One region of the Enterobacter sp. Taxon_2 genome, then DNA from elsewhere that is predicted to be linked to it. Evidence: riboswitches for the same ligand, from Rfam matches in the RefSeq annotation. Region 1 holds a riboswitch; the other holds the start of a gene.
The links. A riboswitch is a leader RNA that binds a small molecule or an ion and turns the genes downstream of it on or off. The one in region 1 is predicted to bind cobalamin.
Positions count from the first base shown of each region.

Region 2: it holds a riboswitch for cobalamin, as region 1 does, so the genes downstream of both, AC4IC4_RS07700 (cobyrinic acid a,c-diamide synthase CobB) here and btuB (TonB-dependent vitamin B12 receptor BtuB) in region 1, are expected to answer to the same signal.

Region 1 is NZ_CM178024.1:4,691,533-4,707,048, reverse strand. Features, by position in the region: gene ppc (phosphoenolpyruvate carboxylase) at 1-621, opposite strand, end outside; gene argE (acetylornithine deacetylase) at 893-2,044, opposite strand; gene argC (N-acetyl-gamma-glutamyl-phosphate reductase) at 2,133-3,137, shown strand; gene argB (acetylglutamate kinase) at 3,144-3,920, shown strand; gene argH (argininosuccinate lyase) at 3,998-5,371, shown strand; gene oxyR (DNA-binding transcriptional regulator OxyR) at 5,675-6,601, shown strand; gene sthA (Si-specific NAD(P)(+) transhydrogenase) at 6,575-7,975, opposite strand; gene fabR (HTH-type transcriptional repressor FabR) at 8,172-8,810, shown strand; gene AC4IC4_RS22330 (YijD family membrane protein) at 8,820-9,179, shown strand; gene trmA (tRNA (uridine(54)-C5)-methyltransferase TrmA) at 9,274-10,374, opposite strand; cobalamin riboswitch at 10,479-10,654, shown strand; gene btuB (TonB-dependent vitamin B12 receptor BtuB) at 10,721-12,574, shown strand; gene murI (glutamate racemase) at 12,519-13,370, shown strand; rRNA gene AC4IC4_RS22310 (16S ribosomal RNA) at 13,754-15,293, shown strand; tRNA gene AC4IC4_RS22305 (tRNA-Ile) at 15,364-15,440, shown strand; tRNA gene AC4IC4_RS22300 (tRNA-Ala) at 15,479-15,516, shown strand, end outside.
Region 2 is NZ_CM178024.1:1,651,707-1,667,222, forward strand. Features, by position in the region: gene glmL (methylaspartate mutase accessory protein GlmL) at 1-235, opposite strand, end outside; gene glmS (methylaspartate mutase subunit S) at 235-684, opposite strand; gene cobA (uroporphyrinogen-III C-methyltransferase) at 1,203-1,973, shown strand; gene cobD (threonine-phosphate decarboxylase CobD) at 2,012-3,082, shown strand; gene AC4IC4_RS07690 (precorrin-2 dehydrogenase/sirohydrochlorin ferrochelatase family protein) at 3,087-3,734, shown strand; gene AC4IC4_RS07695 (L-threonine kinase) at 3,726-4,592, opposite strand; cobalamin riboswitch at 5,037-5,212, shown strand; gene AC4IC4_RS07700 (cobyrinic acid a,c-diamide synthase CobB) at 5,313-6,692, shown strand; gene cbiB (adenosylcobinamide-phosphate synthase CbiB) at 6,689-7,648, shown strand; gene AC4IC4_RS07710 (cobalt-precorrin-8 methylmutase) at 7,661-8,293, shown strand; gene cbiD (cobalt-precorrin-5B (C(1))-methyltransferase CbiD) at 8,290-9,429, shown strand; gene AC4IC4_RS07720 (cobalt-precorrin-7 (C(5))-methyltransferase) at 9,423-10,028, shown strand; gene AC4IC4_RS07725 (decarboxylating cobalt-precorrin-6B (C(15))-methyltransferase) at 10,018-10,587, shown strand; gene AC4IC4_RS07730 (cobalt-precorrin-4 methyltransferase) at 10,580-11,353, shown strand; gene cbiG (cobalt-precorrin 5A hydrolase) at 11,334-12,389, shown strand; gene AC4IC4_RS07740 (precorrin-3B C(17)-methyltransferase) at 12,389-13,114, shown strand; gene AC4IC4_RS07745 (cobalt-precorrin-6A reductase) at 13,111-13,896, shown strand; gene cbiK (sirohydrochlorin cobaltochelatase) at 13,907-14,701, shown strand; gene AC4IC4_RS07755 (cobalt-factor II C(20)-methyltransferase) at 14,698-15,411, shown strand; gene cbiM (cobalt ECF transporter S component CbiM) at 15,408-15,516, shown strand, end outside.

The DNA.
Region 1 (15,516 bases):
CGCAAAACCCCATTTGGCTTCGTCGACCGGGCTTGGGCGATGCTTACGAATTTCATCGGTGTGCCAGGACTGGGCAATCAGCTGGCGCAGACGGCGCATCAGCTGGTTGCGTTCGTAGTCGGCAATGTCTTTGTTATCCAGCTGCTTGAGGCAGTTGTTCACTTCCACCATTTTGTGGATCAGGGTGCGACGGGTAATTTCGGTTGGGTGTGCGGTCAGCACCAACTCCAGCGAAAGCGACTCCACCGCTTTTTTGATGGTGGCCTCGTTGAGGTCTGGCTGGTCTTTCAGTTTACGAAGGGTGCGGGCAATGACTTCCGGGTTGCTGGCCGCTTCGCCGTTTGGCGAAATGCTGTGGTATTGCTCAGCGGTGTTGGCCAGGTTCAGGAACTGGCTGAATGCGCGTGCAACGGGTAGCAGCTCATCGTTAGAGAGGTTCTGCAAAGTGGTGAGCAGCTCCTGACGACTGGCCTCGTTACCGGCGCGGGAAGATTTAGACAGCTTGCGGATGGTTTCAACGCGGTCGAGGATGTTCTCCCCCAACGCATCTTTGATGGTATCTCCAAGCACTTTGCCGAGCATACTGACATTACTACGCAACGCGGAATATTGTTCGTTCATAAAAACCCAGTCACCCCATCATTTTTGTTTATGCCCAGGCGAAAATCTTCTGGACATTATTTTGTCATCTCCCTTTATAAAGCCACGTAAAACCCCCGTCGTCAATTGCTGCGAAAACGGTTCAGCAAACGAATAAATGCGGGCAATTTACGAAATTTAATTCGCATTGCGTCAGATAAGAGATGCTTATGGGAATGTGACGGAGATCATGCGATTTGTTGCCCTCACCCTAACCCTCTCCCACAGGGAGAGGGGACTCTTCGGTGCGGTTTTAATGCCAGCAGAAGTGATGCACAACCTGGGTAATCAGTTCGCGGGTGGGTTTGATAAAGCGGGTTTCCAGATACTCATCCGGCTGGTGCGCCTGGTTGATGGAGCCAGGACCAAGAACCAGCGTCGGGCACAGCGTCTGAATAAACGGCGCTTCGGTGCAGTAGTTCACCACGTCGGTTTTCTCACCGAGCAGTTTTTCCACAACTTCAACCAACTGATGGTCCGGCGGGCATTCATAACCCGGGATCGGCGGATGCAGTTCGGAGACCGTCAGGCGACCCGGCCAGCGCTCGCTCACCGGGGCCAGCGCCTCATTCAACAGGCCGTCAAGATCGCTCAGGGTCATGCCCGGCAGCGGGCGAATATCCATGTGCAGTTCGCAGCAGGCGCAGATACGGTTGGAGGCATCACCCCCGTGCAGGCTGCCGAGGTTCAGCGTCGGATACGGCACGGTGAACGCCTCGTAGTGATAGCGTTCTTTCAGATCGTCGCGCAGGGTCATGATGCGGCCGATGGCGTCATGCATCAGCTCGATGGCGTTCACGCCGCGCGCCGGATCGCTGGAGTGGCCGGACTGGCCGAGCACGCGCACGGCGGTAGAAATATGGCCTTTGTGCGCGCGGATCGGTTGCAGAGACGTCGGCTCACCGATAATGGCGCAATCCGGGCGAATCGACGTGTTTTCAGAGAAGTAGCGCGCGCCCGCCATGCTGGTCTCTTCATCAGCGGTCGCCAGAATGTAGAGCGGTTTTTTCAGCTTCGTCACGTCCACGTCACGCAACGCGTCGAGGATAAAGGCGAAGAAGCCTTTCATGTCGGCGGTGCCCAGACCGTAGAGCTTGTTGTCGTGCTCGGTCAGGGTGAACGGATCGCGCGTCCAGCGGCCATCGTCAAACGGCACGGTGTCGGTATGACCGGCCAGCAGCAGGCCGCCCGCACCGGTTCCGGTGCTGGCGAGCAGGTTAAATTTGTGGCGAGTGCCGGGGACGGGCTGAACCTCAACGTTAAACCCAAGATCGCTAAACCAACCCGCCAGCAGATTGATTAAAGACTCATTGCTCTGATCCAGCGCTTCTTCCGTTGCGCTGATGGACGGTGTGGCAATCAGGGCGCGGTAGATCTCGATAAATGGCGGTAAGTTCATTTTCATTGTTGACACACCTTAGGTCGTGATAGTATCAATATTCATGCAATAAATGTGAATAAAAATACATTAACGTTGAGCATAAAGGAACCCGATGTTGAATACGCTGATTGTAGGCGCTAGCGGTTATGCGGGCGCAGAGCTTGTAAGCTACGTGAATCGCCATCCACATATGACCATAACCGCTTTGACCGTGTCAGCGCAAAGCAATGATGCAGGAAAGTTAATTTCCGATTTGCATCCGCAGCTTAAGGGCATGGTCGATCTGCCGCTGCAGCCCATGTCTGACATCAGCGAGTTTACCGACGGCGTCGACGTGGTGTTTTTAGCCACCGCGCATGAGGTCAGCCACGACCTGGCGCCGCAGTTTCTGGCGGCCGGCTGCGTGGTCTTCGACCTCTCCGGCGCGTTCCGCGTTAACGACGGCGCGTTTTACGAAAAATATTATGGTTTCACCCATCAGCACCCGGATCTGCTTGAAAAAGCGGTGTACGGCCTGGCGGAGTGGAGCGCAGATAAACTGAAAGAAGCGGACCTGATTGCCGTTCCGGGCTGCTACCCGACGGCGGCGCAGCTTTCCCTGAAGCCGCTGATCGACGCGGGCCTGCTGGATCTGAACCAGTGGCCGGTGATCAACGCCACCAGCGGCGTGAGCGGTGCAGGACGCAAGGCGGCGATCTCCAATAGCTTCTGCGAAGTGAGCCTTCAGCCGTATGGCGTGTTTAATCACCGTCATCACCCTGAAATCACGACGCATCTGGGCGCGGACGTCATTTTCACCCCGCACCTGGGCAGCTTCCCGCGTGGGATCCTCGAAACCATCACCTGCCGCCTGAAACCGGGCGTGACCAAAGAGCAGGTGAGCGAGGTCTTCACGCAGGCGTATGCGGATAAACCGCTGGTGCGCCTGTACGACAAAGGCGTGCCGGCGCTGAAAAACGTGGTCGGTCTGCCGTTCTGCGATATCGGCTTTGCCGTTCAGGGTGAGCATCTCATCGTGGTGGCCGCAGAAGATAACTTACTGAAAGGCGCTGCCGCACAGGCAATGCAGTGTGCAAATATTCGTTTCGGTTTCCCGGAAACGCAGGCTCTTATTTAAGGTGTGATGATGAACCCATTAATTATCAAACTCGGTGGTGTACTGCTGGACAGCGAAGAAGCGCTGGAGCGTCTGTTTACCGCGCTGGTGAACTATCGCGAATCACATCAACGTCCGCTGGTGATTGTGCACGGCGGTGGCTGCGTGGTGGATGAGCTGATGAAAGGGCTCAACCTGCCGGTGAAAAAGAAGAACGGCCTGCGCGTGACGCCTGCTGACCAGATTGACATCATTACCGGCGCGCTGGCGGGTACGGCGAACAAAACGCTGCTGGCGTGGGCGAAGAAACACCATATTGCGTCCGTGGGCCTCTATCTGGGCGATGGCGACAGCGTAAAAGTGACCCAGCTCGACGAAGAACTCGGCCACGTTGGACTGGCGCAGCCAGGTTCGCCTAAGCTGATTAACACGCTGCTGGAAGGCGGTTTCCTGCCGGTGGTGAGCTCCATCGGCGTGACCGAAGAGGGCGAGCTGATGAACGTTAACGCTGACCAGGCGGCGACCGCGCTGGCGGCAACGCTGGGCGCGGACCTGATCCTGCTCTCCGACGTGAGCGGTATTCTGGACGGTAAAGGCCAGCGCATTGCGGAAATGACGGCGGAGAAAGCCGAGCAGCTGATTGCTCAGGGCATTATTACCGACGGCATGATCGTCAAAGTGAACGCCGCGCTGGATGCGGCACGCACGCTGGGCCGCCCGGTGGATATCGCCTCATGGCGCCACGCGGAGCAGCTCCCGGCGCTGTTTAACGGCACGCCGATTGGCACGCGTATTTTAGCGTAATCGATTTAATGTTTTGTAGGCCCGGTAAGCGCAGCGCCACCGGGCAATGAAATTCAAAGATATTAAGGAAGCATGTTATGGCACTTTGGGGTGGGCGTTTTACACAGGCAGCGGATCAGCGGTTCAAACAGTTCAACGACTCTTTGCGCTTCGACTACCGCCTGGCCGAACAGGATATTGTCGGCTCTGTGGCCTGGTCCAAAGCGCTGGTAACGGTAGGCGTACTGACCGCAGACGAACAATTACAGCTGGAAGAAGCGCTGAACAATCTGCTGGAAGAGGTGCGTCTGGATCCGCAGCAAATCCTGCAGAGCGATGCCGAAGATATTCACAGCTGGGTGGAAGGCAAACTGATCGATAAGGTCGGCCAACTGGGTAAAAAGCTGCACACCGGCCGCAGCCGTAACGACCAGGTCGCCACCGACCTGAAGCTGTGGTGTAAAGATACCGTTAGCGAACTGCTGGCGGCCAACCGTCAGCTGCAGAGCGCGCTGGTGGAAACCGCGCAGAACAACCAGGACGCGGTGATGCCGGGTTATACCCACCTGCAGCGCGCGCAGCCGGTGACCTTTGCGCACTGGTGTCTGGCCTACGTTGAGATGCTGGCGCGTGATGAAAGCCGTCTGCAGGATACCCTGAAACGTCTGGACGTCAGCCCGCTGGGCAGCGGCGCGCTGGCGGGTACCGCTTACGAAATCGACCGTGAACAGCTGGCAGGCTGGCTGGGCTTTGCCTCCGCCACCCGTAACAGCCTGGACAGCGTCTCTGACCGAGACCACGTGCTGGAGCTGCTCTCCAATGCCTCTATCGGGATGGTGCACCTGTCGCGCTTTGCCGAAGACCTTATCTTCTTCAACTCCGGTGAAGCCGGGTTCGTCGAGCTGTCCGACCGCGTGACCTCAGGTTCATCCCTGATGCCGCAGAAGAAAAACCCGGACGCGCTCGAGCTGATCCGAGGCAAATGTGGCCGCGTGCAGGGTGCGCTGACCGGCATGATGATGACCCTGAAAGGGCTGCCGCTGGCGTACAACAAAGACATGCAGGAAGACAAAGAAGGGCTGTTCGACGCGCTCGACACCTGGCTGGACTGTCTGCATATGGGCGCGCTGGTGCTGGATGGCATTCAGGTGAAACGTCCGCGCTGCCAGGAAGCGGCGCAGCAGGGCTATGCGAACTCTACCGAACTGGCGGATTATCTGGTGGCGAAGGGCGTACCGTTCCGTGAAGCGCACCATATTGTCGGTGAAGCGGTTGTGGAAGCCATTCGTCAGGGTAAACCGCTGGAGGATCTGGCGCTGGCCGATCTGCAGAAGTTCAGTGCGGTTATCGGGGATGATGTGTATCCGATTCTGGCGCTGCAGTCCTGTCTGGACAAGCGTGCCGCGAAAGGCGGCGTGTCGCCGAAGCAGGTGGCGCAGGCGATTGCGGATGCGAAAAACCGGCTGGTTTGAACCGTGCGGGCTTGTGCCCTCACCCCGGCCCTCTCCCACAGGGAGAGAGAGAAAAATGGAGCCTGGCTTAGCGCCGGGCTTTTTTACGCAAAAAAAAGCGGACCACGGGGTCCGCAAAAGTTCACGTTGGCTTTAGTTGTTCGAGTTTTGAGAGAAACTCGCTGACGGTGCGGGGACGTCAAGGGTCAAACACGTGCCGCCTCGTCTATGTGGTGTATTATTCAACAGAATGCTTGATAGGGATAATCGTTCGTTGCTATGCTATCTATCGCCATGAACTATCGTGGCGACGGAGGATGAATAATGAATATTCGTGATCTTGAATACCTGGTAGCGTTAGCCGAGCATCGTCACTTTCGCCGCGCGGCAGATTCCTGTCACGTCAGCCAGCCCACGCTGAGCGGCCAGATCCGCAAGCTGGAAGACGAGCTGGGCGTGATGCTGCTGGAGCGCACCAGTCGTAAGGTTCTGTTCACACAGGCAGGTCTTCTGCTGGTGGATCAGGCGCGCACCGTGCTGCGCGAGGTCAAAGTGCTCAAGGAAATGGCAAGCCAGCAGGGGGAGGCCATGTCCGGACCGCTGCATATTGGCCTGATCCCAACCGTTGGCCCGTATCTGTTACCGCACATCATTCCGATGCTGCACCAGACGTTCCCGAAACTCGAAATGTACCTGCACGAAGCGCAAACCCATCAGCTGCTGGCGCAGTTAGATAGCGGCAAGCTCGACTGCGCCATTCTGGCACTGGTAAAAGAGAGTGAGGCCTTTATTGAAGTGCCGCTGTTCGATGAGCCGATGATGCTGGCGATCTATGAAGATCACCCGTGGGCGAACCGCGATCGCGTGCCGATGGCCGATCTGGCGGGTGAAAAGCTGCTGATGCTGGAAGATGGCCACTGCCTGCGCGATCAGGCGATGGGCTTCTGCTTCGAAGCGGGTGCGGATGAGGATACCCATTTCCGCGCAACCAGCCTGGAAACGCTGCGTAACATGGTCGCGGCGGGAAGCGGTATAACGCTGCTGCCTGCGCTGGCCGTGCCGCGCGAGCGTAAGCGTGATGGCGTGGTCTATTTGCCGTGCATCAAGCCGGAGCCGCGTCGCACTATCGGCCTGGTATATCGTCCGGGTTCACCGCTGCGCAGCCGCTATGAGCAGCTGGCAGAGGCCATCCGTGGTTCGATGGATGGCCATTTCGACAGCGCGTTAAAACAGGCGGTTCAGGCCGTTTAGTGCCGCTACCCGGTAGGCTTCCGCCATGGTCGGGTAGTTAAAGGTGGTGTTAACGAAGTACTCAATGGTGTTACCACCACCTTTCTGCTCCATTATCGCCTGTCCGATATGAATGATTTCCGCGGCGCGTTCACCAAAGCAGTGAATGCCGAGGATCTCTTTCGTCTCGCGGTGGAACAGGATCTTCAGCGTTCCCACGCTCATCCCCACGATTTGCGCCCGCGCCAGATGTTTAAACTGCGCACGACCCACCTCGTAAGGCACCTTCATTGACGTCAGCTGCTGCTCGGTTTTCCCTACGGAACTGATTTCCGGGATGGTGTAGATGCCCGTCGGGATATCTTCAATCAGATGCGCCGTCGCTTCGCCTTTTACCAGCGCCTGTGCGGCAATGCGTCCCTGGTCGTAAGCAGCTGAGGCCAGGCTTGGGTAGCCAATCACGTCGCCGACCGCGTAAACGTGTGGCAGGGCGGTCTGATACATGCTGTTGACCTTCAGCTGACCGCGGCTGTCGGTCTCGAGTCCGATATTTTCCAGCTGCAGGGAATCGGTATTGCCGGTACGGCCGTTGGCGTACAGCAGGCAGTCCGCTTTCAGCTTCTTGCCGGACTTCAGGTGCATGATCACCCCGTCGTCACAGCCTTCGATCTTCTCGTACTCTTCGTTGTGGCGAATCACCACGCCGCTGTTCCAGAAGTGGTAGGAGAGCGAATCTGACATTTCCTGATCGAGGAACGCCAGCAGGCGGTCGCGGGTGTTGATCAGGTCAACTTTGACGTCCATTCCACGGAAGATCGACGCATATTCGCAGCCAATAACCCCTGCGCCATAGATAATGACGTGGCGGGGTTCATGGTGCAGGCTCAGAATCGAATCGCTGTCGTAGACGCGCGGGTGCGAGAAGTCCACGTCGGCCGGATGGTAAGGACGTGAGCCGCAGGCAATTACAAATTTTTCAGCCGTGATGGTTTCAACCGACCCGTCGTGGCATTCGAGTGCCAGGGTGTGTTCATCCACAAAATGCGCGTTGCCCTGCAAAATTTCGCAGTGGTTACGCTCATAAAACCCCTGACGCATACGCGTCTGCTGGTTAATGACGGTATCCGCGTGATTCAGGATGTCGGCAAAAGATGAACGAAGAAGTCGGGAATGGTCGCTGTAAAGAGGGTTCTGGTTAAATTCGATAATGCGGCTAACGGCGTGGCGGAGGGCTTTCGAAGGGATGGTGCCCCAGTGGGTGCAACCGCCGCCGACATTATGGTAGCGCTCGATGACCGCTACTCTGGCTCCCTGTTTCACCAGACCCATAGCAGCGCCTTCGCCGCCGGGGCCGGAACCAATAACTATTGCGTCGTAATCGTAGGAATGTGGCATGGCAAGGCTTACCTGTTCTTATACATAAAAGCAACAGAATCATAACATCATTGCCAGAGTAACCCAATTATCGTTGTGCTTTTTTCCGGCAGTGGAGCACAAACCGCACGTAAACAATCATTCACAAAGCCAGGCAAACAGATTAATTTTATTCTCTGGTATAGTGCCATCAGGCCTTTGGAAGGATTCAACTATCGTGATGGGCGTAAGAGCACAACAAAAAGAGAAAACCCGGCGTTCGCTGGTGGAAGCCGCATTCAGTCAACTGAGTGCCGAGCGGAGTTTTGCCAGTTTGAGCCTGCGCGAAGTCGCACGCGAGGCCGGGATTGCGCCAACGTCCTTCTATCGTCACTTCCGTGATGTGGATGAACTGGGCCTGACCATGGTCGACGAGAGCGGCCTGATGCTGCGTCAGCTGATGCGCCAGGCGCGTCAGCGTATCGCCAAAGGGGGCAGCGTGATCCGCACCTCCGTATCGACCTTTATGGAATTTATCGGCAACAATCCCAACGCGTTTCGTCTGCTTCTGCGCGAGCGTTCGGGCACATCGGCAGCGTTTCGTGCCGCCGTCGCGCGCGAAATTCAGCACTTCATCGCGGAACTTGCCGACTATCTTGAACTCGAAAACCATATGCCGCGTGCGTTTACTGAAGCACAGGCCGAGGCGATGGTGACGATTGTATTCAGCGCGGGTGCCGAAGCGCTGGATGTCAGCATTGAACAACGCAAGCAGCTCGAAGAGCGACTGGTATTACAGCTCAGGATGATCTCCAAAGGCGCGTACTACTGGTATCGCCGTGAACAAGAGAAACTGGCACATCAAACCGAAGAGTGAAGGTGAGTAATGAAACAGTCAGGTCAGGATAAAGGGACGCTGTTGCTGGCATTGATCGCTGGCTTATCCATTAATGGTACGTTTGCCGCTATTTTTAGCTCAATCGTGCCGTTTTCGATTTTCCCGCTTATTGCGCTGGTGCTGACGGTGTACTGCCTGCATCAACGTTACCTGAACCGCACCATGCCGGTGGGGTTACCGGGGCTGGCCGCCGCCTGCTTTATTCTGGGCGTATTGCTGTACAGCACCGTGGTTCGCGCGGAATATCCGGATATCGGCTCTAACTTCTTCCCTGCGGTACTGTCTGTGGCGCTGGTGTTCTGGATTGGCTCGCGCATGCGTAGCCGTAAGAGCCAGTTACCAGAGTAAAGGGTTTTGTCATTGTAGGCCGGATAAGCGAAGCGTCATCCGGCTTTTTTGGCAGGTGGCACTTCGCTTACCTGCCCTGCCCTACAAGGCCACATTACTTCGCCGTGAGGAGTACACCGCACTCCATATGGTGCGTATACGGGAACTGATCGAACAGCGCCAGACGTTCAATACTGTGCGTCTGGCCTAATGTTTCGAGATTCTTACACAGCGTCTCCGGATTGCAGGAGATGTACAAAATACGCGGGTACGCCTGCACCATCTTCTCTGTTTCGCTGTCCAGGCCACTGCGCGGCGGGTCGACAAAAATCGTCTCACACTGGTAGCTCTTCAGATCGATCCCTTCCAGGCGGTTAAACTGGCGAACGCCGTTCATGGCCTGGGTAAACTCTTCAGCAGCCATGCGAATGATCTGCACGTTGTCGATATGGTTGGCGGCAATGTTGTACTGCGCGGCGGCCACCGACGGCTTGGCGATTTCCGTTGCCAGCACGCGATCGAAGTTACGCGCCAGCGCCAGCGAGAAGTTGCCGTTACCGCAGTAGAGCTCAAGCAGATCGCCCGTTGACCCTTCCGTCGCCTTCAGCGCCCACTCCAGCATCTGCACGTTCATCGCGGCGTTCGGCTGGGTGAAGCTGTTCTCGACCTGACGGTAAACCATCTCTCTACCCGCTACCGGCAGGCGCTCGTCGATGTAGTCCTGATCCAGCATGATTTTGGTTTTGGTCGCGCGGCCAATCAGGTGAACGTTGATGTTCTGCGCGCGCAGCGCATCGCGCAGCGCTTCCGCCTGCTCGCGCCACTCGTCGTTAAGCGCTTTGTGATACAGGAGAGAGACAATCGCCTGATTGCTTTGCGTGGTCAGGTAGTCAATCTGGAAAAGCTTGTTACGCAGTACCGGATTGTTACGCACACCGTCCATTATCAGCGTCATTAACTGGTTAATGAGCTCGCTCGCCGCCGGAAAGCTGTCCACGCGGATACGGGACTTTGTCTGCTGATCGAAAATGATGTGGTACAGGTCGTCACCGTCGTGCCAGATGCGGAACTCGGCGCGCATGCGGTAGTGGCTGACAGGAGAGCGGAACACCTCGGGAACGGGCGCGTTGAAAGGCGTCATCATACTTTGCAGGCGGACAACTTTCTCTGCCAGCTGCGCGTCGTACTGTTCTGTCGGGAGGTGTTCTGGGGTCATGATGCGTCCTGAGTGATAAAGAATTACGCGGCGATTGTAGGCATTGTTCAGGGGATGTCCAGATTTAATGGCCAATAGCTGTCTGGACATCCATACGTGTCTAATTGTAGCATTCTGTTTCCGGTCTCCTGAGAGTGAAAAGGGAATCCAGTGTAAATCTGGAGCTGACGCGCAGCGGTAAAGACTGGCGGGATGAGCGTTGTAGACACTGTGAAAATGGGAAGTCTTCATCCTTATATAGCCACCTAGCCCGAAGACCTGCCGGGATCACGTCGCATTTGGTTTCATCATCGCGTGCTATCGATGAGGCCTGCGGCATCCTTCTTATATTGTGGATGCTTTAACAATGATTAAAAAAGTATCGCTGTTGACGGCGTTGTCCGTCACGGCATTTTCGGGCTGGGCGCAGGACAGCGCCGACTCGTTGGTGGTCACGGCAAATCGTTTTGAACAACCGGCAAAAACTGTTCTGGCACCGACGTCCGTCGTGACGCGTGAAGAAATTGAGCGCTGGCAGGCAAAGAGCGTGGTGGAAATCATGTCACGTCTGCCTGGCGTGGATATCGCGCAAAGCGGTGGAATGGGCTCGAACTCTTCGACTTTTATTCGCGGAACGGAATCTCGCCATGTGCTGGTGCTGGTTGACGGTATTCCTTTGAATAACGCCGGGATCAGCAACGTTCCCGATCTGAGCCAAATCCCGACCTCGCTGATTCAGCGTATTGAGTACATCCGTGGTCCGCGTTCAGCCCTGTATGGCTCCGACGCGATTGGTGGCGTGATTAACATCATTACCGGACGTGATAAGCCGGGTGCAGAAATCTCAGCGGGCGTTGGCTCTAAGGGATATCAGACCTATGATGGCGCTTTCCAGCAGGTGCTGGATAAAACCAAAATCACCATGGCGGGTAACTACACCTATACCCGTGGTTTTGACATCGCCGCAAAAGATGCGCCGCGCCAGCCTGACCGCGATGGCTTTATGAGTAAATCGCTGTACGGCTCCGTGGAACAGCAGATTACCGACAGCGTGAGCGGCTTCTTCCGTGGCTTTGGTTATGACAACCGCACCGCGTATGACGGTTACGATCACTACGACGCCAACTTTATGGTGGATGGACGACCTGATACTCGCCAGCTCTACAGCCAGAACTGGGATACCGGTCTGCGTTACAACCAGGGGATTTTCCAGTCACAGCTGGTGGCGGGCTATGGTCGCAGTAAAGATCAGAACTATGATCCGAAGAAAGGGCGTTACGCTGATTCCGCCACCATGGATGACGTGAAGCAGTACACCACCCAATGGCTCAACACCGTAGAAGTCGGTCACGGCAACATTGGCGCAGGTCTGGACTGGCAAAAGCAGAAGACCCAGGCTGGAACGGGCTATCTGGAGAAAGGTTACGAGCAACGCAATACCGGCGTGTTTGTTTCGGCGATGCAGCAGTTCAGCAGCGTGACGCTTGAAGCGGCGGCGCGTAATGACGATAACTCTAACTTCGGCAACCATGGCACGTGGCAAACCAGCGCAGCGTGGGAGTTTGTGGATGGCTATCGCGTCATTGCCTCCTACGGTACCGCATTTAAAGCACCGACCATGAGCCAGATCCACAGTGCCTCTTACGGTAATCCGGACCTTAAACCAGAGGAGAGTAAGCAGTGGGAAGGGGGCTTTGAAGGCCTGACGGGACCGGTCAACTGGCGTATCACCGGTTATCGCAATGACATTGATAATCTTATTAGCAGCGATCCGCATACGTATCGTTACTACAATGTTGACGAAGCACGTATTAAAGGTGTGGAAGCGACGGCACAGTTCGATACTGGCCCGGTCGGGCATCAGATTTCCTACGATTATGTCGACCCGCGTAATGCCAAAACCAACGAAGTACTGGCCCGTCGTTCTAAGCAGCAGGTTAAGTACCAGCTTGACTGGCATGTATGGGATCTCGACTGGAACCTTGCCTACCGTTATCTGGGCACTCGCTATGATGTCGCGATTGATCCAGACACCTATTCGTCAGAACGCGTGAAAATGGGCGGTGTTAGTCTGTGGGATGTCGCAGTTTCGTATCCTGTCACCTCACATCTCACAGTTCGTGGTAAAATAGCCAATCTGTTCGATAAAGATTACGAGACAGTTTATGGCTACCAAACTGCAGGACGGGAATACACCTTGTCTGGCAGCTACACCTTCTAATCCGCGTCCCACCGTGCTGGTGTTTGATTCCGGCGTCGGTGGGCTTTCGGTCTATGATGAGATTCGGCATCTTCTGCCGGATCTCCATTACATCTACGCCTTCGATAACGTCGCTTTCCCGTACGGGGAAAAGAGCGAAGATTTTATTGTTGAGCGTGTGGTGGAAATCGTCACTGCGGTACAAAAGCGCTATCCCCTTGCGCTGGCCGTCATCGCCTGTAATACGGCGAGCACCGTTTCTCTTCCCGCCCTGCGTGAAAAATTCCAGTTCCCGGTTGTGGGCGTCGTTCCTGCAATAAAGCCTGCCGCGCGTCTGACGGCGAACGGCATTGTGGGCTTGCTGGCCACGCGAGGTACGGTAAAGCGTCCTTATACCCGCGAGCTGATCGACCGTTTTGCAAACGAATGCCAGATAGCGATGCTGGGTTCGGCTGAGCTGGTGGAGATGGCTGAAGCGAAGCTGCATGGCAAGGCGGTATCACTCGAGGAGCTGCGTCGTATTCTACGTCCGTGGCTGCGGATGCCCGAACCTCCGGATACCGTTGTGCTGGGCTGTACCCACTTCCCGCTATTACAGGAAGAGCTACTGGAGGTGCTGCCGGAGGGGACACGCCTGGTGGATTCCGGTGCGGCTATTGCCCGTCGTACGGCCTGGTTGCTGGAGCATGAAGCGCCGGATGCGAAATCTACCGATGCGAATATCGCGTTTTGTATGGCCATCACGAAAGAGACTGAGCAACTTTTACCCGTTTTACGCCGTTATGGCTTTGAAACGCTCGAAAAACTGGCGCTGTAGCACGGTTTTGAGCAAAAAAGAGACGGTTGAAAGTTTTTTTTAAAAGAGGGGTTGTCAACGTCTGAGAACTCCCTATAATGCGCCTCCACTGACACGGAACAACGGCTTACAGGCCGCCGGGTTAGCGGGGTTCAGAGATGAACGCCAGCAGAGAAAAGCGAAAATAATCACTTGACTCTGAATGAGGAAAACGTAATATACGGGACCTCGCAACGGTGAGCTTAACGCCACGTTGCAACTGCTCTTTAACAATTTATCAGACAATCTGTGTGGGCACTCAAAGTGACATGGATTCTTAACGTCCTCGGACGAAAAATGAATACCAAGTCTCTGAGTGAACATACGTAATTCATTACGAAGTTTAATTCACGAGCATCAAACTTAAATTGAAGAGTTTGATCATGGCTCAGATTGAACGCTGGCGGCAGGCCTAACACATGCAAGTCGAGCGGTAGCACAGAGAGCTTGCTCTCGGGTGACGAGCGGCGGACGGGTGAGTAATGTCTGGGAAACTGCCTGATGGAGGGGGATAACTACTGGAAACGGTAGCTAATACCGCATAACGTCGCAAGACCAAAGAGGGGGACCTTCGGGCCTCTTGCCATCAGATGTGCCCAGATGGGATTAGCTAGTAGGTGGGGTAACGGCTCACCTAGGCGACGATCCCTAGCTGGTCTGAGAGGATGACCAGCCACACTGGAACTGAGACACGGTCCAGACTCCTACGGGAGGCAGCAGTGGGGAATATTGCACAATGGGCGCAAGCCTGATGCAGCCATGCCGCGTGTATGAAGAAGGCCTTCGGGTTGTAAAGTACTTTCAGCGGGGAGGAAGGCGGTGAGGTTAATAACCTCATCGATTGACGTTACCCGCAGAAGAAGCACCGGCTAACTCCGTGCCAGCAGCCGCGGTAATACGGAGGGTGCAAGCGTTAATCGGAATTACTGGGCGTAAAGCGCACGCAGGCGGTCTGTCAAGTCGGATGTGAAATCCCCGGGCTCAACCTGGGAACTGCATTCGAAACTGGCAGGCTAGAGTCTTGTAGAGGGGGGTAGAATTCCAGGTGTAGCGGTGAAATGCGTAGAGATCTGGAGGAATACCGGTGGCGAAGGCGGCCCCCTGGACAAAGACTGACGCTCAGGTGCGAAAGCGTGGGGAGCAAACAGGATTAGATACCCTGGTAGTCCACGCCGTAAACGATGTCGACTTGGAGGTTGTGCCCTTGAGGCGTGGCTTCCGGAGCTAACGCGTTAAGTCGACCGCCTGGGGAGTACGGCCGCAAGGTTAAAACTCAAATGAATTGACGGGGGCCCGCACAAGCGGTGGAGCATGTGGTTTAATTCGATGCAACGCGAAGAACCTTACCTACTCTTGACATCCAGAGAACTTAGCAGAGATGCTTTGGTGCCTTCGGGAACTCTGAGACAGGTGCTGCATGGCTGTCGTCAGCTCGTGTTGTGAAATGTTGGGTTAAGTCCCGCAACGAGCGCAACCCTTATCCTTTGTTGCCAGCGGTTAGGCCGGGAACTCAAAGGAGACTGCCAGTGATAAACTGGAGGAAGGTGGGGATGACGTCAAGTCATCATGGCCCTTACGAGTAGGGCTACACACGTGCTACAATGGCGCATACAAAGAGAAGCGACCTCGCGAGAGCAAGCGGACCTCATAAAGTGCGTCGTAGTCCGGATTGGAGTCTGCAACTCGACTCCATGAAGTCGGAATCGCTAGTAATCGTAGATCAGAATGCTACGGTGAATACGTTCCCGGGCCTTGTACACACCGCCCGTCACACCATGGGAGTGGGTTGCAAAAGAAGTAGGTAGCTTAACCTTCGGGAGGGCGCTTACCACTTTGTGATTCATGACTGGGGTGAAGTCGTAACAAGGTAACCGTAGGGGAACCTGCGGTTGGATCACCTCCTTACCTTAAAGAACCTGCCTTTGTAGTGCTCACACAGATTGTCTGATGAAAAACAGCAGTAAAAAACCTCTACAGGCTTGTAGCTCAGGTGGTTAGAGCGCACCCCTGATAAGGGTGAGGTCGGTGGTTCAAGTCCACTCAGGCCTACCAAATTTGCGAAGCAAATTTGAAGAGGTTAGCAAAACGATGGGGCTATAGCTCAGCTGGGAGAGCGCCTGCTTTGCAC
Region 2 (15,516 bases), 1.8 Mb from region 1:
CGAGCCCGCCTTTCGCCGACGACGAGTATTTCAGCGTAACGTCCCCGCTGTTCAGCAACGGTCGCGCATCGGCAACGTTTAGCACCTGGTTCAGGCTGGTAAAGAAACCCTCCGCCAGATGGTGGGTCGTCGTCGGGGTCAGAACGTGGTTGACCAACGTTAACGCATCACCCTCCGGCGTGAAGAGTGCGGCTTTGGTCCACGTCGAGCCAATGTCGACTGAGACGATTTGCATCAGAAGCCCTCTTCAAGACAGAGCTCTTCAACGCGCTGACGCTGTTGTATATCGTTCGCCATCAGCTGACAGACGTCTTCCAGGTCGTGGCTCGGAGCGAACACGCGGTTGAAACCCATCTCTTTGAATTTGGCTTCGACATCGGCGAAATCGTGCTTACCCACCACAAGGTTACCGCCAACAAAAAGCAGAATGTCGCCGATACCGCGTTCGATGCAGCGCTCGCGCAGCCCCAGGCAGTCGATGTCGCCATGGCCGTAGATGGATGAAACGACAATAGCATCAGCACCCGTTTCGATGGCCGCATCAATATATTCATCCTGGCTCACCATCACACCAAGATTGATGACGTGAAAATCATGGGAAGTAAAAACACGATCCAGAACTTTATTGCCTACCGCATGGCAGTCAGCACCAATGACGCCAATAACAAGTGTTGATTTTTTCATGGGTAATCCTCTGTAGGGCTGATAGTGAAAATAAAATGGGTATTAAAAACGGTTAATGTACATTGGGTCTGTTAATGGTGTTGGAGTGTGTTTTGAAGACGAAGTGGATGCAATTGATCTATTTTCAAAAAATCCTTCCAAAAATGATGATGGTAATGATGTCGCATTGAAACGTGTTTCATATCAGTTACTTGTGTGCGCTTTATTTTAGGGTTGATATTTATCTGTAAACGTCGCTGACAAAACCGTTTTAATATTTGTGATCGCGCGCCTGTTTTATTGCTGAAGGCGATTTATATGTTTTTTTTAGCATGATGACCAAAGCAATAATGTCGTAATGGCAGAGGGAAGGCGGTATTCACTGTTTTATTGATATTGGTCATAAACGCCATTCGTAAAATTAAGAAAGAGTGATAAATACATCAAATTTTTGACGTGTGGAGGGGATGTATAATTCAGCACTAATTTTAATTACCCGCTTTCTTGCGTCTTTAAATATTTAATCTGAGGATATAACGATGAGTAAAGGGAAGGTTTGGCTTGTAGGGGCAGGGCCTGGCGATGCGTCTTTGATTACGGTAAAAGGTCTGCACTGTATCCGCCATGCGGAGGTGATTGTTCACGATCGCCTGGTAAACCCTGAACTTCTGGCTCAGGCTCCGGCAGGCTGTCTGATTATTGATGTCGGTAAAACCCCAAGCCATCATCCGGTGCCTCAGGAACAAATCAATGCCCTGCTGGTCAAGCATGCCGGGGAAGGGCGGCAGGTGGTGCGCCTGAAAGGCGGGGACCCCTACGTTTTTGGCCGCGGGGGCGAAGAGGCCGAGCAGCTGGCGAAAGACGGCCTGACGTTCGAAATTGTGCCGGGGATCAGTTCCGCAATTGGCGGACTGGCCTATGCCGGGATCCCGGTCACGCACCGTCATTACGCCTCCAGCTTTCATATTGTGACCGGTCATATGTGCCAGGGGAACGACCCGCAAAACTGGCATGCCCTGGCGCAAATCAACGGAACGCTGATCGTTCTGATGGGAATGACGCGGCTGACGGAAATCTGCCAGCAGCTCATCGAGGGAGGCATGTCCGCTGAAACGCCGGTGGCGGTGGTAATGTATGCCAGCCAGTCTCGTCAGCAGATCGCCAAAGGTACGCTGACCGATATTCACCTCGAGGTTGAACGTCAAAAACTGCATGCTCCGGCGCTTATCGTCATTGGTGAGGTGGTCAGCCTGCAGGAGATACTGGCATTTACCGCATCACATATCGCGCTGAATCAGGTTGTTGTCTGATGTTATCCTGACATTTTCGAAATGGACGAGTGAAACGAATGAGTGAGCATGGTGGTAACGTTCTGGAAACGGGGCTGCAGTTGGGGATCGATCCCGAGCTGCTGGTGGACTTTAGCGCGAACATCAATCCGTTAGGGCTGCCCGATCGCGTCAGGTCGCTCATTGTGTCCCATCTGGATATCATCATGCAGTACCCGGACGTTGAATACCGCCATCTTCATCAGGCGCTGGCCAGCGCCAGTCAGTGTGACTATGACCAGACGATTGCCGGGAATGGCGAAACGGAGCTGATCTATGGCCTGGTGCGAACGCTTGCCCCTCGCCGGGCGATGCTGCTGGTACCGGGCTTCGCCGAATATCGCCGGGCATTACAGCAGCAGGGTTGCGAGATAATTGACCATGCGCTGAGTGAGCAGAACGGGTTCCAGGTGGATGTTTCCATACTGGACGCCGTTCGCGCGCACAGGCCCGATTGCCTGTTCATCGCGACGCCAAACAACCCTACCGGACTCATGCCTGATGCCGGTCTTCTCGACCGGCTGGCCTCGCTGTGCGAATCGCTGCAGATTGCGCTGATTGTGGATGAGGCGTTCATCGATTTTCTGCCGCAGGGCTCCACGCTGGCGCCGCGGCTGGCGGAGGCACGCTATCTTTACCTGCTGCGATCCCTGACCAAGTTTTTTGCTATTCCCGGGCTGCGCCTTGGGTATCTGCTGAGCGGCAATACGCAAACCATTCGCCAGCTGAAACGCACCCGTGAGCCCTGGTCCGTGAATGCCTTCTCGGCGCTTGTGGGGCAACATTTGCTGTCGGATGAGGACTATATTGCTCGCAGCCACGCCTTTATCGCCCGGGAGCGGGATTTCCTGTGGCAGGCGATGGCGCGCTTTTCATCGCTGGCGGTCTGGAAGCCGCAGGCCAACTTTATTTTCTTCCGCTGTCTGCGTCCGGGTTTCGACCTGAAGGCGGCGCTGCTCGGCCATCACATCCTTATCCGCCACTGCGAAAACTATCCAGGGCTCGATCGCGACTACTACCGGATTGCCGTGCGTACCGAGGCGGAGAACCGCCGGTTTATTGACGCGCTGACTCACGTTTTACAAGGCTAAGGCGATGGACTATTTCCCGATTTTTTGCAACCTGAAGGGGAAACGCTGCCTGATCGTCGGTGGCGGGCAGGTGGCGACGCATAAGGCGAAGGGGCTGCTGGCCGCCGGGGCTGTGCTGCATCTGGTTGCGCCCACCCTGACGCCGGAACTCGCCAGCCTGCACGCGAGCGGTGACATCGAGTGGTTTCCGGTGATGTTTTCGCCGCAGTATCTGCAATCGTGCTGGCTGGTCATTGCCGCGACCAGCGATCCGCAGGTGAACCGTCAGGTCGCCGCGGCCGCCAGCGCGGAGCGTATCTTTTGCAATGTCACGGACGACCCTTCTGCTGCCACCTTTATCTCACCGGCCATCATCGACCATTCGCCGGTCATTATTGCGCTGAGCTGCGGGGGCAACGCGCCGGTGTACAGCAAGATCCTCAAAGCGCATGTCGCCGCCCACCTTCCTCCGGGCATGCGGGAAAGCGTGCGGCTGGCGGGGACGCTGCGTGAACGGATTAATCGCGCTTGCGGTGACCGGGAGCGCAAGCGTGCATTTTGGGCCGCGTTCTTCCGGCATGCTCCGCTGCAGCAGGCTTTAGCGCAGGAGCACGAGCAAGAGGTCAGGCAGCAGGTTGAGTGGCTCATTCAGCACTGGCTGCTGTCAGAGTAGCGTCACGCCGCCTTTTACCATCCGCAGCAGGTGTTGTTCAGGCCAGTGGCGGGTGAGCTGTTTTTTTACCAGCAGCCATTTCACATAATCGACATCGTCTTTATTTCTGTCCAACATCAGACCCACGACGCTACCGCTGTGCGCCACGTTCACCCCGTAAATACCGCACTCCTCCACCAGTGAGAGCAGTGCGTCAAAATCCGGTTTAGGCAACAGCGTCTGGCTGGCAATGGCGCTGAGGGTGGCCGCTTCGCCCATCCGATAAGGGTTTTGCGTTATGCAGGACTCCTGGACTTTTTCCCACGCGCTTTTCAGCGCTGGCGCACCGGCCAGTAGCCCCGCCTGACGCGGGATGCGGTGGTAATCTGCCGTACGCAGCGTTTGCGGACTTTCCAGAACGAGCAGGTCGAGAGCGGGCTGGGCGTTGCAGGCGATCTGCGTGGAAGCGTCGTTATGGTCGAAAAGGGTCAACTGGCGAAACACGGTGCTGTCGGTGGGTTCGAGCGAAACGCAAAGCGTTGCCAGCGTGCTTTCGTCGAGCTGACGCCCCAGATGGTGGGCGGTGGCGACGGCGGTGGCGGCAATATCCGCGGTGCTGCTGGCCATCCCTTTGGCAACCGGGATGGTCGAGTGCACGTCAATGCGGATATCCTGGCTTAGCTGCGCCGGGTAGTGCCAGTGCTGCAACAATCGCTCGACCATCGCGCGCGACAGCGGGCGTTCATCCGCCACGGGTGAGCCGTGGCTCACCTCAACGGTGCTGTACCATTCGACAGGGCAGGAGACCAGCTTCTCACTGTCCAAAATCCAGCCCTGGATAAGCTCACCGCACGACGCGGGGCATTGCGCAACAGCCACGTTTCCACCTTACTGGTCAGAAATTTCTGGAGCATAGTGTCATGAGGATATTCCTCTTACCTTGATATACCGCAAATTATAGCCTCCATATTATTCTGCGAACCTGCTGAACGCGTAATGCATCAATGAAATCACACTGACTTACGTTGAACAGCAATATTATGTTTTTGCCGGGCTTTAATATCCTGATGAATTTTGATCACAATAAAATGAAAAAATATCAAGTAGTGCAATAACTTGTCATAGAACAATAAATATTGAGATTTTAAGCGTGATTATCTTTGCTTTTTATTTTTTGTGATAAAACGTTGAGTTATTGAGAAAGGCGTCAATTATTCTGGCGCCACGTTTTACTCAGCATGGTTTTCATTTGCGGTTAAGTAATTGCCTAAGGTGAATTGAAACGCCGTAAATAGCATTGCTGTTTTGAGAACGAACTCTTTCTCATAATGTAAGCCGACAGGTTTTGCCACATTTGTGGCAGGGAAGGGGGTGACAATCCCCCGCAGCCCCCGCTGCTGTGATGCTGACGACCCCGTAATGACCACTGATCGCGAGATTGGGAAGGACGGGCGAGGAAGACGCTAAGCCAGAAGACCTGCCTGTCGGGAACGTTCAACAACTTCGGTGGGAAGTGGGTTGTACTGATGCATCATACAGTCGAAAGACTGGGACGACGTGTATCTATACCTCCCAACCACCCTGGACAGGATCGGGGTCATGGCGGCAAAGCAGTACGCGTTTGTTCTGGCAGGTACCGGAAGCGGTTGTGGTAAAACCACGGTGACGCTTGGCCTGTTGAGTCTGTTAAAACAGCGTGGATTACGCGTCCAGCCGTATAAAGTGGGCCCTGACTATCTTGATACCGGCTGGCATACCAAAGTCAGCGGCACCTCCTCCCGCAACCTCGACAGCTTCATGCTTCCTGAGCCAATACTCAACGCGCTGTTTTGCGAGCATATGCAGCAGGCGGATATCGCGGTCATTGAAGGCGTGATGGGGCTGTATGACGGCTACGGCACCGATCCGAACTATTGCAGCACCGCCGCGATGGCAAAACAGCTGGGCTGTCCGGTGGTTCTGCTGGTGGACGGCAAGGCGGTATCTACGTCGATTGCCGCGACCGTAATGGGCTTTCAGCGGTTCGATCCTACCCTCAATATTGCCGGGGTGATTGTCAATCGCGTCAACAGCGAATCACATTATCAGCTGCTCAAAACGGCCATTGAGCACTACTGCACGCTACCCGTCCTGGGCTATGTGCCGCACGTTGAGGGCGTCGGTTTGCCCGAGCGCCATCTTGGGTTGGTCACCGCCCGGGAGTCGGCCGCGGACCCGCAGACCTGGCAAAATTTTGCCGCCATTCTCGAACGTACGCTGGATATCGAACAACTTCTCGCGCTCAGCCAGATGGCGTCGCTGCCGCAGGGCGCCTGGCCCGTGCGCCCTGACGGGGACGCCGGGCGCGGGTTAACGCTCGCGATGGCCGATGACGAGGCCTTCAACTTCTATTACCCGGATAACATCACGCTGCTTGAACGTTCCGGGGTCGACATTATCCGCTTTAGCCCGCTGCGCGATAGCCGCTTACCTGACTGCCAGATGGTCTGGCTCGGGGGCGGTTACCCGGAGCTGCATGCGGCACAGCTTGCGGAAAACACCGCGATGCTCGCCAGCCTGCGGGAGGCGCATCGGTGCGGGGTGGCGATCTACGCCGAGTGCGGTGGGCTGATGTACCTCGGCAGCACGCTGGAAGATAGCGAGGGGGTCACCCACCGGATGGCCAATATTATCCCCGGCCACAGCAGGATGGGTAAACGGCTGACCCGTTTTGGCTATTGTGAGGCGCAGGCGCGCCAGCCCACGCTGCTGGCCGATAGCGGGGAGGTGCTGCGTGGGCATGAGTTTCACTATTCCGATTTCTCCCCCCAAACCCCTGCGGTACTGGCGTGCCGCAAAGTGCGCGATGGCGTGACGATGCAGGAATGGGCGGGTGGCTGGCAGGTTGGCAACACGTTCGCAAGCTACCTGCACCTCCACTTTGCCCAACGCCCCATGATGCTCAGCCGCTGGCTGACGGCGGCGAGGGGGGCGCTATGACCCTGATGGCATGGTGCGTCGCGTGGTTGCTCGATGTCATCATCGGCGACCCGCAACGCTGGCCGCATCCGGTGCGCTGGATAGGCAACCTGATCAATGCGGTGCAGCGGGGTGTTCGCCGCTGCTGCCATAGCGACGCGGCGTTACGCATTGGCGGCGGCGTCATGTGGCTGGCCGTCGTGGGGCTGACCTGGGGCATAGCCTGGGGCGTGCTGGCGTTCGGACGGTGGGTGCATCCCTGGCTGGGCTGGGCGATTGAGGTGTGGATGATGTTTACCGTGCTGGCCGGGCGCAGTCTGGCAAACGCCGCGCAGGACGTTGAACGCCCGCTGCGGGCAGGCGACCTTGATGAAAGCCGCGAAAAGCTCTCCTGGATAGTGGGGCGCGATACCTCTCAGCTTCAGCCGGAACAGATCAACCGGGCGGTGGTGGAGACCGTCGCGGAGAACACGGTCGACGGCGTTATCGCCCCGCTGTTCTTCCTCCTGCTGGGCGGTGCGCCGCTGGCGATGGCCTATAAGGCGGTGAATACCCTCGATTCAATGGTGGGCTACAAGCATGAAAAATACCGCGCGATCGGCATGGTCAGCGCCCGTATGGATGACGTGGCGAACGCTATCCCCGCGCGCCTGAGCTGGCTCTTGCTGAGCGTTGCGGCGTGGCTATGCCGCGAGGATCCCTCCCGCGCGCTGCGCGTCGGCTGGCGCGACCGCTATAACCACAGCAGCCCCAACTGCGCGTGGGCTGAAGCGACGGTTGCCGGTGCGCTGGGCATCCGGCTTGGCGGACCCAACACCTATTTTGGCCAGCGCGTGGAAAAGCCGTGGATCGGCGACGCGCTGCGCCCGATTGCGGTAGACGACATTTCCCGAACGATTCGACTGATGTGGGTTTCCTCCACCCTGGCGCTGGCGCTGTTTATCGCAGCACGCTGGCTGATGGCTGGCGTGGCCTGAGGAGAGTAAAAAATGCAATACATCCAGCAACCCCAGGCGATTGAAGCCAAAAGTTTCGACATCATTGGCGAGATCGTTCGCGAAACGCGGCCGGAGTACCGGTTCGCCAGCCCGCTGCATGAGGCGATCGTCAAGCGGGTGATCCATACCACCGCAGATTTTGACTGGCTGGATATTCTCTGGTTTTCAGATGACGCGCTGGAGCAGCTTTGCGCGGCGCTCCGTCGCCCGTCCGTTATCTATACCGATACCACGATGGCGCTCTCCGGGATCAACAAAACGCTGCTGTCCACATTCGGGGGCGAATGCCGCTGCTATATCAGCGACCCGCGGGTGGTGGCGCAGGCAAAGGCCCAGGGAATCACCCGCTCGATGGCGGCCGTGGATATCGCGGTGACGGAAGAGAGCGAGAAGATCTTTGTCTTTGGCAATGCGCCCACGGCGCTGTTTCGCCTGCTTGAGCATGATGTTGCCGTCAGCGGCGTGGTGGGCGTCCCGGTGGGGTTTGTGGGGGCGGCGGAATCGAAAGAGGCGCTGACGCACAGCCATCTGCCCGCGATTGCGGCACTCGGGCGCAAAGGCGGCAGCAATGTGGCGGCGGCGATTGTGAACGCCATGCTCTATTACCTGCAGGGGGCGCGATGAGCGATTCCACCTTCGATGCCCCGGTATGGCATAACGGGAAGGCATTACGTAAAGGCTACACCACCGGCTCCTGTGCGACCGCGGCAGCGAAAGTCGCCGCACTGATGGTGCTGCGCCAGCACCTGATTCATCAGGTCTCCATTGTGACACCCTCCGGCGTCACGCTGTGTCTGAACGTGGAATCGCCGCACATTGAAGGGCAGCAGGCGATTGCGGCCATCCGCAAAGACGGCGGTGATGACGTTGACGCCACCCACGGCATGCTGATTTTCGCCCGTGTGACGCTCAACGACAGCGGTGAGATTACGCTGGCGGGCGGCGAAGGCGTGGGGACCGTGACGCGCAAAGGCATTGGCCTGGCTATCGGCAGCGCGGCGATCAACCGCACGCCGCGTCACACCATTGAGTCCGCCGTGCGCGAGGCGATTGGCCCGACGCGCGGGGCCAACGTGGAAATCTTCGCCCCTGAAGGCGAAGAGCGTGCGCAGAAAACCTACAACTCACGCCTCGGGATCCTGGGCGGTATTTCGATCATCGGCACCACCGGCATTGTCACGCCGATGTCAGAGGAGAGCTGGAAACGCTCGCTTTCTCTGGAGCTGGAGATTAAACGCGCGGCCGGGCTGGAGCGGGTCGTGCTGGTGCCGGGCAATCATGGCGAGCGCTTTGTGCGCGAGCAGATGGGCATTGATCAAGATGTCGTGGTCACCATGAGCAACTTTGTCGGCTACATGATCGAAGAGGCGGTGCGGCTGGGGTTTCGCCAGATAGTGCTGGTCGGCCATCCCGGCAAGCTCATCAAAATTGCCGCCGGGATATTCCACACCCACAGCCATATCGCCGATGCGCGCATGGAAACGCTGGTGGCGCATCTGGCGCTGCTCGGTGCGCCGCTGGAATTACTCACCGTCGTCAGCGAGTGCGATACCACCGAAGCGGCGATGGAACACATCGAAACCTGGGGTTTTCAGGCGCTTTACAGCCATCTCGCCGAACGGATCTGCCTGCGCGTAATGCAGATGCTGCGCTTTACCAAAAATCCGCCGACCTGTGACGCCATTCTGTTTTCCTTTGATAACCAGGTGCTGGGCAGCAACCGCCCGGTCGAGGCGATTGCCCGGGCGCTGCAATGTTAACGGTCGTGGGAATGGGGCCTGCGGGATTGCGCCTGATGACGCCCGCCGCGCGTGAAGCTATCGATCGCGCCGATGCGCTGGTCGGCGGAAAACGCCATCTGCTGCAGTTCCCGGCGTTTTGCGGCGAGACGTTTGTCCTGGGGGCCAACATTCCGGCGCTGCTGGCCTGGGTTGAGGCGCGTCAGGAGAAAAAGGTGGTGATTGTGGCCTCCGGCGATCCGCTCTTTTACGGCATCGGATCGCGGATGGTGGCGCATTTCGGTATGGCGCGCGTGCGCATTATTCCTGGTATCAGCGCGGTGCAGTACCTGTGCGCGCAGGCGGGCATTGATATGAATGAGATGTGGCTCACCAGCAGCCATGGCCGCAGCGTGAACGTTGACGAGCTGGCACGGCATCGCAAAGTGGCGATGGTCACCGATAGCCAGTGCGGGCCGAAAGAGATTGCCGCGCAGCTGGTGGCGCGCGGGAAGGGCCATCGCTGGATGGTGATTGGTGAAAACCTGGCGATGGAAAATGAACGGATCCACTGGCTGCCCGTCAGTGAGGTCAGTGCCGACTATGAGATGAATGCGGTGGTGATCCTCGATGAAAGATGAACTGTTTCTGCGCGGCGAAACGGTGCCGATGACCAAAGAGGCGGTACGCGCGCTGGCCCTCACGAAGCTCGAGCTGCATCGCGCCAGCCACCTGATTGACGTCGGTGCGGGAACCGGGAGCGTGTCGATAGAGGCGGCGCTGCTGTTTCCCTCGCTGCACGTGACGGCCATAGAGCGTAACCCTGCGGCTCTGCAGCTGCTTGCGGAAAATCGCCAGCATTTTGCCTGTCGCAATATCGCGATTTTGCCGGGCGTTGCGCCCTTACCCGTGGCGGATAAGGCCGATGCGGTCTTTATGGGCGGCAGCGGCGGCCATCTGACCTCGCTTATCGACTGGTCCCTGCGCCAGCTACATCCCGGCGGACGTTTGGTGATGACGTTTATCCTGCAGGAAAACCTCACTACCGCGCTGGCCCATCTGCAGCAGATCGGCGTCCAGAACATTGATTGCCTGCAAATGCAGGTCTCCGCGCTGACCCCGCTCGGCAGCGGTCACTATTTCAAACCGAATAATCCCGTTTTTGTTATCGCCTGTCAGAAGGAAGAACACCATGTCTGAGACGTTTGATTCCCGTTGCGTGTGGTTTGTCGGTGCCGGTCCCGGTGACCGTGAGCTTATCACGCTCAAGGGCTACCGGCTGCTGCAGCAGGCGCAGGTGGTTATCTATGCCGGTTCGCTGATCAATACCGAACTGCTGGCGTATTGCCCGCAGGGAGCCGAATGCCACGACAGCGCGGAACTCCATTTAGAACAGATAATCGACCTGATGGCGGCGGGCGTGAAGGCCGGAAAAACGGTGGTACGTCTGCAGACCGGCGATGTCTCGCTCTACGGCTCCGTCCGCGAGCAGGGCGAAGAGCTGACCAAACGCGGCATTGCCTGGCAGGTGGTGCCCGGCGTCAGCGCTTTCCTCGGCGCCGCGGCGGAGCTTGGGGTGGAATACACCGTGCCTGAAGTCTCACAGAGCCTGATTATTACCCGCCTCGAAGGCCGCACGCCGGTGCCGGCGCGTGAACAGCTGGAGTCATTTGCCAGCCATCAGACCTCCATGGCGATTTATCTCTCGGTCCAGCGTATTCACCGGGTGGCGGAACGCCTGATTGAAGGCGGTTATCCGGCCACCACGCCCGTTGCCGTCATTTATAAAGCGACCTGGCCGGAAAGCCACACCGTCCGCGGCACGCTGGCGGATATCGCCGACAAAGTACGCGAGGCGGGGATCCGCAAAACGGCGCTCATTCTGGTCGGGAAGTTCCTGGGCGAGGAGTATCACTACTCAAAACTCTATGCCGCGGATTTTAGCCATGAATACCGTAAAGCCTGAGCCCATCGCGCTGTTTTGCCTGACGCCGGGCGGCGTGCGGCTGGCGAAGCGTCTGGCGGCAATGCTGCCGGTCACCTGCTTTACCAGCGAGGGCCTGCGGGAAGAGGGCTTTATCTCCTTCGACGGCGGCTTTGCCCCGGCGGTGCGCGAGGCGTTCACGCGCTACCCGGCGCTGATTTTTATCGGCGCCACCGGCATTGCGGTGCGCGTTCTGGCGCCACTCATCCACGACAAGCTGAGCGACCCGGCGGTGGTGGTGATCGACGAGCGTGGGCAGCACGTGATTAGCCTGCTTTCCGGCCATGCTGGCGGGGCGAATGCGCTGACCCGCTATCTGGCGGAAATGCTGGGGGCGGATCCGGTGATTACCACCGCCACGGACGTCAACGAGATGGCCGCGCTGGATACCCTTGCCTTCCAGCTGAATGCCCGAATGCGCGATTTCCGAACGACGGTGAAAATCGTCAACCAGATGCTGGTGAGCCATCAGCGGGTAGGGCTGTGGTGGGATGCGGAACTCGACGACGACGTCAGCCGGTGCGATCGGCGCGGGTTTATCACCGTGAGCGACCTGCAGCACCTCCCGGAACTGGATGCGCTGGTGTGTATTACGCTGCGCAACACGATGCCGGAACTGCCGTTACCGCACTGGACGCTGGTTCCCCAGCGGGTCGTGGCGGGCATCGGCTGTCGACGCGACACGCCGTATCCGCTGCTGGCGACCCTGTTGATGCGACAGCTTGCGGCGCAGCAGTTCGACCCGCTGGCGCTGAAAGCGATTGGCAGCGTCTCCCTTAAAAAAGACGAAGCGGGCCTGCTTCAGCTTGCCGCCTGCTGGGGTGTGCCGTTTGAAACCTTTACCGCTGACGCGCTGCGTGAGCACGAACACCGCTTTCCGACTTCACCGTTTGTACGCCAGACGGTTGGGGTGGGGAGCGTCTCGGGACCGGCAGCGTGGCTGCTGAGCCATGGACAACTACGAGGAGAAACCCTGCGCGAACAGGGCGTCACTATCACTTTGGGAGTTTCACACTGATGTTAACCGTAATTGGAATCGGCCCGGGCTCGCAGGCCATGATGACCATGGAAGCCGTAGACGCGCTGCAGGCGGCAGAAATCATCGTTGGCTACAAAACCTATACCCATCTGGTGAAGGCCTTCACCGGCGACAAACAGGTGATCAAAACCGGGATGTGCAAAGAGATTGAACGCTGTCAGGCGGCGATCGAGCTGGCGCAGGCCGGGCATAACGTCGCGCTTATCAGCAGCGGCGACGCCGGTATTTATGGCATGGCGGGGCTGGTGCTGGAACTGGTCAGCAAACAGAAGCTGGACGTTGAGGTTCGCCTGATCCCCGGGATGACGGCCAGTATCGCCGCCGCTTCTCTGCTTGGCGCGCCGCTGATGCACGATTTTTGCCACATCAGCTTAAGCGATCTGCTGACGCCGTGGCCGGTCATTGAAAAACGCATTGTTGCTGCGGGAGAAGCGGACTTCGTCATCTGCTTCTATAACCCGCGCAGCCGGGGTCGCGAGGGCCATCTGGCACGGGCGTTTGAGCTGCTGTCCGCCAGCAAAAGCCCGCAAACGCCGGTAGGGGTAGTGAAGTCTGCCGGGCGCAAAAAGCAGGAGAAGTGGCTGACCACGCTGGGCGACATGGACTTTGAGCCGGTCGATATGACAAGCCTGGTGATCGTCGGAAATAAGGCCACCTATGTGCAGGAGGGGCTGATGATCACACCCCGGGGCTATGTGCTGTGAACTATGGCGACGTGCTGGTCATGGGCGGCACCAGCGATGCCCGCGGGATCTGCCAGCAGCTGGATGCGGCCGGCGTGGCCTACACCCTGTCGGTGGCGACGGCCACCGGGCAGCGACTGGCGGGCGACATTAACGGCCGGGTGCGCTGTGGCCGCCTGGAGCCGCAGCAGATGGTTGACTGGCTTGCGCAAAACAGGACCCGCTGGGTGATTGACGCATCGCATCCCTACGCTGAGGTGGTCAGCCGCAACATCCTGGCGGCCTGTGAAACGGTGGGCGTGTTGCTTAGCCGCTATCAGCGCCCCGAACAGCTCAGCGAGCTGACGCATCCGCTGCTCTACAGCGTGCCGGGCATAGAAGAGGCCTGCGACATCGCGCGGCGGCTGGGCGAACGCGTGCTGTTGACCACCGGCAGTAAAGATCTGGCGCGCTGGCGCGCCGGGCTGCCGGAGAAAACGCTGCTGGCCCGGGTGCTGCCGGTGCCCGAGGTCCTTGAGCAATGCGTCGGGCTTGGCTTTGGCGTTACCGAGATCTTCGCGATGTGCGGGCCATTCAGCGCTGAATTTAACGCGGCGTTTTATCGCCAGTGCCGGGCTGACGTGATGATCACCAAAGCGTCCGGTGCGGAAGGCGGCTATCGGGAAAAGGTTCAACCCTGTCTGGATGCGGGCATCCCCTGCATCGTGATTACACGCCCGGCGCCGCTGGTGACGGGAGAGGAGTTACTGGAAAGTCAGGCCGCATTCGCCGGGCGCTTAGCCCGCTGGCTGGCCGCTGATTAAGGAGTTAGAGATGAAAAAGGCGCTTCTGGTGGTCAGCTTTGGTACCAGCTACCACGATACCTGCGAGAAAAACATTGTGGCCTGCGAGCGTGCGCTGGCGGAAAGCTGCCCTGACCGCGAGCTGTTTCGGGCATTCACCTCCGGGATGATCATTCGCAAGCTCAAACAGCGTGACGGCATTGAGATCGATACGCCCCTGCAGGCGCTGAAAAAGCTTGCGGCTCAGGGATACCAGGAGGTGGCGATCCAGTCCCTGCACATCATCAACGGCGATGAGTACGAGAAAATCGTCCGTGAAGTGCAGAGCCTGCGCCCGCTGTTTACCCGCCTGACGCTGGGGGTACCGCTGCTGAGCAGCCACGACGATTACGCGCAGCTGATGTGCGCCTTGCAACAGCAGATGCCGACGCTTGGGGCCACGGAAAAAGTGGTGTTTATGGGCCACGGCGCCAGCCATCACGCCTTTGCGGCCTATGCCTGCCTCGACCACATGATGATGGCCCAGGGCTTCCCGGCCCGCGTCGGCGCGGTGGAGAGCTATCCGGAAGTCGACATCCTGATTGAGAGCCTCTGTAAACAAGGCGTCACCGCCGTGCATCTGATGCCGCTGATGCTGGTGGCGGGCGATCACGCCATTAACGATATGGCCTCTGATGACGAGGACTCCTGGAAGACGCTGTTTAACGCTGCCGGGATCCCGGCAACGCCGTGGCTGAGCGGGCTGGGCGAAAACCCGGCGGTGCGCGCGATGTTCGTCGCCCATTTACAGCAGGCGCTGAGCGTGGCGATGGAGGAGGCAGCATGAGCGGCAAACTGTACGCCCTCAGTACCGGGCCGGGCGCGTCTGACCTTATCACCGTGCGCGCCTCACGGATCCTCGGTTCGCTGGATATTCTCTACGCCCCGGCGGGACGAAAAGGGGGCGACAGTCTGGCGCTTTCTATCGTTCGTGAATATGTCGGTGAGCAGACTGAAATCCGCTGCTGCCACTTTCCCATGAGCGCCGACAGCGCTGAAAAGGAGGCGGTGTGGGATGCGGTGGCCGACGCGTTAGTAACGGAGGTGAACAACGGAAAGCTGGTTGGCTTTATCACCCTGGGCGACGCGATGCTGTTCAGTACCTGGGTGTTCTTACTTCAGCGCATCGGCAGCCCGGACTGGCTGGAGATTGTGCCCGGCGTGACGTCGTTTGCCGCGATTGCCGCGCGGTCCAAAACGCCGCTGGCGATGGAACAGCAGTCGCTGGCGGTGATCGCATGCACCGCGCCGGAAGCGGAGATTGCGCAGGCGCTGCAGCAGCACGACAGCCTGGTGCTGATGAAGGTCTATGGCCGGTTTGCGCGCATCAAAGCGCTGCTGACGCAGGCCGGGCTGCTGAACTGCGCGCTGATGATGTCAGAAGCCACGCTCCCCGGCGAGCAGTGCTGGCGGCATCTGGATGAGGTTGCTGACGACCAGCCGTTACCCTATTTCTCGACCATTCTGGTCAACAAACAGTGGGAGTATGCGCAATGAAACTCGAACAACAGCTTAAACAGCTGTCATTAAGTGGCCTGGCGGCGGCGCTATTGCTGATGGTGGTGCCGGAGCAGGCGTTCGCGATGCACATCATGGAAGGCT